DNA from 2 places in the Pseudoalteromonas sp. TAP-3C genome. Region 1 is predicted to be linked to the other one. Evidence: predicted binding sites of a transcription regulator. Region 1 holds the regulator's gene; the other holds the start of a gene.
The links. Region 1 encodes sigma-54, which starts transcription at its own class of promoters, with help from an activator protein. Its sites were predicted from a motif close to GTTGGCACGNNNNTNGNNT; they were not measured.
Positions count from the first base shown of each region.

Region 2: the regulator sigma-54 is predicted to act here: its motif matches at 1,702-1,720, upstream of AC6H44_RS12705 (DUF883 domain-containing protein).

Region 1 covers NZ_CM187618.1:286,186-289,605, forward strand. Annotated here, with positions in the region: gene rapZ (RNase adapter RapZ) at 1-192, opposite strand, end outside; gene ptsN (PTS IIA-like nitrogen regulatory protein PtsN) at 211-663, opposite strand; gene hpf (ribosome hibernation promoting factor) at 668-955, opposite strand; gene AC6H44_RS01320 (RNA polymerase factor sigma-54) at 981-2,477, opposite strand; gene lptB (LPS export ABC transporter ATP-binding protein) at 2,546-3,271, opposite strand; gene lptA (lipopolysaccharide transport periplasmic protein LptA) at 3,268-3,420, opposite strand, start outside.
Region 2 covers NZ_CM187618.1:2,701,487-2,704,906, reverse strand. Annotated here, with positions in the region: partial or broken gene AC6H44_RS12720 (bifunctional diguanylate cyclase/phosphodiesterase) at 1-178, opposite strand, end outside; gene AC6H44_RS12715 (hypothetical protein) at 641-883, opposite strand; gene AC6H44_RS12710 (hypothetical protein) at 897-1,340, opposite strand; gene AC6H44_RS12705 (DUF883 domain-containing protein) at 1,347-1,664, opposite strand; gene mraZ (division/cell wall cluster transcriptional repressor MraZ) at 2,115-2,573, shown strand; gene rsmH (16S rRNA (cytosine(1402)-N(4))-methyltransferase RsmH) at 2,603-3,420, shown strand, end outside.

The sequences.
Region 1 (3,420 bases):
CTGCTCTTTAGGGAGATTACGCACATCTACACTCACAGCAATTTTATTGTAGCTGTCTGAAACACTACGCACTAATGCTGGCAATAAGTTTAAAGGAATATTGTCTACGCAATAATAACCTAAGTCTTCAACCACGCGCAGCGCAACAGATTTACCAGAACCTGAGCGACCGCTTATAATTATTAACTCCATTTATCACCTTTATTGTTACTACGATTCACTTACAATTATCTGATACAACTCATTATCGGATTTTGCACTGCGTAACTGCTTGCAAAACGCCTTGTTGCTGAGCTTATCAGCAATAGTCGCTAACGTTTTTAAATGCTGTTGATTATCACCGTCTGGCACAATGAGAGCGACAAAAATATCCACAGGTCGGTTATCTATCGCATCAAAGTTAATGGCCGTTTCGTTTACTAAAACCAAGGCTAGTGGCTCTTGTACTCCACTCATACGCCCATGAGGAATTGCAATGCCTTTACCTATCCCTGTACTGCCTAATTTTTCTCTAGCAGTTAATGCATTAAGAATATCTTGTTGTGTTAGATAGGGCAGTTTATTGTGGGCCAATTCACTGATAAATTCTAAAATTCTTTTTTTACTATTAAAAAGGACCGCAGCTTTACTGCAGTCCTGACAGATAAGTGAGCTTAGTTTCATAGTGTTAGTGTCGAGCAAGTTTCTCTTTGTGTTTAATTACTTGACGATCTAGCTTGTCAATCAGCGAGTCTATAGCGGCATACATATCTTGGTGCTCGGTAGAGGCAAAAATTTCAGCACCACTAACATGAACGGTTGCTTCAGCTTTTTGGTTTAGTTTTTCTACATCGAGAATAACATGCACATTGGTTATGTGGTCAGTGTGCCTTTGTAGCTTAGCAAATTTACTGCTTACATAGTCTCTGAGCGAGTCGGTAATATCTACATGACGACCAGTTAAGTTAAGTTGCATAAACATTTCCTCTTTGTTGTACGCCTTAAATCAAGCTTTTGCGTTGATTCGACGGGGGAATAGCGAGAGATTCGCGATATTTTGCAATGGTTCTCCTCGCTACTTTAATTCCTTGCTCAGCCAATATATCTGCAATCTTACTATCACTCAATGGTTTGGCTGAGTTTTCTGCAGCGATTAACTTTTTAATTAATGCGCGTATTGCTGTAGACGAACATTCTCCGCCATTTTCTGTGCTTACATGGCTTGAGAAAAAATATTTAAGTTCAAAAATACCGCGTGGTGTGTGCATATATTTTTGTGTGGTTACTCGCGATATGGTCGACTCATGCATTTCTACCATTTCAGCAACATCATTAAGTACCATAGGCTTCATTGCCTCAGGACCATGCTCAAAAAAAGCCTGTTGTTGTTGAACAATGCAGTTAGTCACTTTAAGTAGCGTGTCGTTTCTACTTTCTAAGCTTTTTATAAACCATTTTGCTTCTTGTAAGTGCGAGCGAATAAACTGGCTATCACCACTTGATTTAACCGTACGCGACATAGCCGCATATTGGCTGTTTACTCTGATCTTAGGCATGCTATCTGGATTTAACTCAACCACCCAACGCCCTTTAATTTTTTTAACCGATACATCAGGGATAACATACTCAGACTCTTCTCTAACAATAGTGTCTGCCGGTCTCGGGTTGAGCGTATGAATTAGCCTCATGATCTCTTTAAGCTCATCTTCTTTGAGCTTTGTTTTTTTCATTAACGTGCGATAATCACGTGCTGCCAATAGATCAATATGACTGGTTAAAATCATTTTTGTTTCATTTAAAAAAGGCGTGTTTTTGTCAAACTGATTTAGCTGAATACACAAACATTCTTGTAAACTACGCGCAGCAATACCTACAGGGTCAAACAGCTGAATGCGTTTTAACACGGCTTCTATTTCATCCAGTTCAACTTCTTCATCGCTGCTTTCTTGATTAAAGCTCTCTAATATTTCTTCACAGCTAAGGGTTAAAATACCTGAATCGTCTACCGCTTCAACAATGGCAATCGCTATAGCCTCATCGGTTGGGCTAAATGGCGTAAGTTGAAGTTGCCACATTAAATATTCGTGCAGTGTTTCTGTCGAGGAGCCTTGATAAATAGATTCGTCTTCAGGCATAGGCCCAGATGAAGCCGCTGGCGCTGCGCTCATATATTCATCCCATGTCACATCCATTGCCATATCATCGCTAATGGTGTCTTTACTCATGGCTTCGCCGCTATCTTGCTCAAACTCGCTCGGTTTATCGTCAGCTGAAGCACTTAGCGTTAAATCATCGTTATCCGCTTTTTGTTCGTTTTTACCTGCCGTATCTTCGCTATAGTCTTGTTCTTCTACTTCAAGCAAAGGGTTGCTGTCGAGCGTCTCTTGTATTTCTTGCTGGAGATCCAATGTACTGAGCTGCAATAAGCGAATGGCTTGTTGCAATTGTGGGGTCATTGTAAGTTGCTGGCCCATGCGCAGCTGTAATGATTGCCTCATTTATCTCTAACAATCCTTATAAATTAGTATAATTAATCTTAGCAGATGCTTAGTGGAATAACACACTATTACAGCCTGAACTGCTCGCCCAAATAAACATCGCGTACTGTTTTATCGTTTAATACGTACTCGGGTGTGCCAGATGCAATTAACTCCCCATGAGAAACTATGTAGGCCTTTTCACAAACATCAAGTGTTTCACGGACGTTGTGGTCAGTGATTAGTACCCCGATCCCCCTATTTTTAAGATGTTCTATAATTTTTTTGATATCTAGTACAGAAATAGGATCGACCCCAGCAAAGGGTTCGTCTAATAAAATAAATTTAGGGTTTGCAGCTAAAGCGCGGGCAATTTCAACGCGTCGACGCTCACCACCCGATAAAGCCATACCTTGGCTTTCGCGAATATGCTGAATACTAAATTCATCGAGTAAATTATTTAAGCTCTCTTCGCGCTGTTGCTTGTTTAGTTCTTTACGTGTTTCTAAAATAGCCATTAAGTTTTGATAAACTGTCAGCTTTCTAAAAATTGATGACTCTTGTGGTAAATAACCAATCCCTAAACGCGCTCGGCTGTGCATTGGTAATAACGTAATGTCTTTGTCATCAATTGATATTTTACCTTTGTCGCTCGGTACAAGGCCGACAATCATATAAAAAGTGGTGGTTTTACCTGCACCATTAGGGCCTAATAAGCCCACAATACTGCCAGCTTCAACCTCTAACCCTACGTTTTTAACCACTTCACGGCCTTTATAGCTTTTTGCTAATAGCTCTGCTTTTAATATGCTCATGGTTGGCCTTTATCACCTACTTTTTTGCTTTCAAGTGGCACTAAAATAGTATGTACACGGTCTGTTGAATCCTCGTCTTTTTCAGCGCTAATCAACTGCTGCTTTATATCGTAAGTGATGCTTTTTGCCGTTATTTTTTGTCCTGCTTG
Region 2 (3,420 bases), 1.0 Mb from region 1:
TCTGTTTTTTTGCTAAAAATACAGTTAGGCGTTGCACATCATCAATCATGCTCTGTTGCTTGAAAATTAAACGCTCAGTGATATGGCGTACTTCTTTTTCATTTTCTTTAATCGCTGCGCTACGGCTTAGCCACAAGGCGACTAAAATGACAACCACCACGGGTATGCAAATAAGCATAAGCAGCCGATAGAGTTGATGTTTTAATGATGAAGTAAAAATAATCGTATCCAAATTATGATAAATTAAAGCGCCACTTAATAATTTTACTATAAATAACCCTAAAGGTACTAAAGTAATATCTAAATATTAAATTTACTTTTATTGCATGTCATTGAAATATTTTAATTTACGTAGCAAAGTAGTTTCGTTTATATTGACATTATTGACATCAGGCAAAAAATAAAAGTAACAAAAGTATTAATTGCATACGCAACTTAAGGTGGTGACGGCGTTAATATTTGCCGTAATACTGGATTTGATTTTTAACAGGTGGTTTTGAGCAAAAAGACAAAATGATAATAAAAAGGTGATCAGAGCGGGAGATATATAATAGATGGCGGCATGCGGTGTGATGCACAGTGTAATACCGCTTGCAAATGCAGTACAAGACCTACATAGTTTGCAAAGTGTTTTTTGGCTTTAAGCTAATAGTTTTAATATCCAGCCATATTTTTTAACCATGCTTATGTCGCTTTTAGCCGACTCAACCACAACTCCTGCCGTAAATGCACTAATAATTCCCACTCTTGTGGCTGCAAAACGTTTGGCTCTGTATTTTATGGCAGCAAGGTGCTGACGTTTCAGCTCTGAGCGCAGTACAACGTCTTTGTTTAGACGTTGTACCCGAGAATTCGATGAGTTGATTAAATAGTTAATTAGCATAGTTGTGAATTTCTCATTGTTTAAACAGTTGCTTTAGGCTATTGAGCGTTTTACTAAAACCAATTTTTTTACTTAGGTAAACAGCATTTCGCCATAACCAAACTAGGCACAGGATCTGTAAACCAATCACTACTGCAATACTTAACCAAATTGAACTAAAAAGATCAAAAGTAGCATAGCCTACAATACTTAATAATCCTACCCACAACAACACCAATCCACTGGCAAAACATCCGAGTAAAATAGTAATGATTGCCAGTGATCTTAGCGACAGTTTCCATTCGGCTGTAGCCAGCTGCTGCGTTAACTTTCCTTGTTGATGATAATCATCCTTAAGCTGGGCAGCATAATCGGTGAGCTTAGCAATATGATCTTGCCAGTCATCAGCTTGTTTGACCTCTGACTGTTTTGGATTTGTCGATTCTGAATCGCTCGATGTTGTGTGTTTAGATGCCATTAGTACTTACTTACGACGAAATAGTGCCGTTACTAACATACCTGCAGCAAATGCAATTCCCGCAGTCGCTAGTGGATTTTCTGAGGCAAATTGACGTGTTTTAGATGAATATTCTTCTAACTTTTCACGAGCAATTAATTGTTTCTCGTTTAGCGTTTCTGCAGAATTTGAAGCTCCTTTGCGAACGCCACTTTCTGCTGCTGCCGCTTTACTAGAAAGTGCATCTACAGCATCGTGAGCCGCTGATGTTGCTTTGTTTGTTAAAGGTGCTTCGTTATCTTGTTTTGGATCTAGTGGTGTTTTGTCTTTAGTAGCTGTAGCCATAATTAGTCCTTAATATTTTTAAAAGTAACCATTATCCAAGCAATGATTGAGCCATCTTTTAAATTTATTTAACTAACTGTTTTTATTGTTTTTTTATTGTTTGGCTATTTCATGTTTGTGTATGACTGTAATTATTGCGACAACACCTTGTAATTTTTACAAACAAAAAATGTAATTATTCACTGTTTGTTCATCAGTGAAATAATGCCTAATAAAAAACCATAAAAAACTTTTATTGGCTGATCTGGTTTTTTACTAAACAATTCAATCGCTTTAATCTAAGCCTTATTTTTTCTGGCTTCGCGGGGTGCTAAAGCTCGGTCACTTACTTGACAAAAAGGCTTGTCAAGCCCTAAACTGGAGCACTGTGGTAAAAAGTGGTGTTTAGTGGATCAAACTGGATCGGGTTAATCAAAAAGTTGATTAAAATAATTTAACAGTAGGCTTTTTATGTTTCGTGGCGCAAGTTCGCTGAGTTTGGATGATAAAGGACGTTTTGCGGTACCGACTAAGTACCGAGATACCTTATTGTCTGAAGATCAGGGAACAGTTATTTGCACCGTTGCACTTAATGAGCCTTGTCTGTGGTTATACCCGCTTGCTGAATGGTTAGAAATAGAAAGCCGTTTAGCAAAAATATCTAATATGAACCCTAGAGCACGGCGAATGCAGCGCATGTTGTTAGGTAATGCGACAGAGTATCAGCTTGATAAAAATGGTCGAATTTTGTTGGCGCCTTCATTGCGTGCACATGCAGAGCTTGGCAAAAAAATTATGCTGGTGGGTTTAATGAATAAATTTGAAATTTGGGATGAAGCACGTTGGCATCAACAAATGCGCCAAGACACTGAGCTTGAAAGGCAAGGTGACTTTGAACCAAATGACGATTTAGATAATTTTACCCTCTAGCTGCAAAAATAAAAGGCAAACAATAGTTAATGACAGCGCAATTTGAACACGTATCCGTATTGATGGATGAAACCATAGATGCACTTGCAATTAAGCCAGACGGTATATACATGGATGGCACCTTTGGGCGTGGCGGACATTCAGGGCAAATACTAGCGCGCTTGGGTGAAAGTGGTCGCTTGCAAGCTATTGATCAAGACCCACAAGCAATAAAGTCTGCCGAAAAATTTGCCGAGGATCCGCGTTTCGCAATTGCTCATTCTCGTTTTTCAAAGTTATACGAGGTCGCTGAGCAAAACGATCTCATTGGTAAAGTTGATGGCATTTTACTCGATATTGGTGTGTCGTCGCCGCAGCTGGATGATGCTGCACGTGGCTTTAGTTTTATGAAAGACGGCCCGCTCGATATGCGAATGGACCCAAGTTCAGGGCGCAGTGCTGCGCAGTGGTTAGCGGAGGCTGAGCTGGATGACATCACTCATGTAATTAAAAAATTAGGCGAAGAAAAATTTGGCAAGCGCATTGCGCACAAAATATTAGAAGTGCGTGAACATACGCCCATAACAACCACTAAGCAGCTAGCTGATTTAGTCGATGAAGCCGTACCGGTAAAAGACAAGTTTAAACATCCTGCAACGCGAACGTTTCAAGCTATTCGCATTTATATTAATAGCGAGCTTGAAGAAATTCAAACTGCATTACAAGCGGCGATTAAGGTGCTTAAGCCCGGTGGTCGCTTAGTGGTTATTTCTTTTCATTCTTTAGAAGATCGCATTGTAAAACAATTTATTAGAAAACAGAGTAAGGGAGAAGCATTACCCAGAGGTCTGCCTTTGACTGATGCACA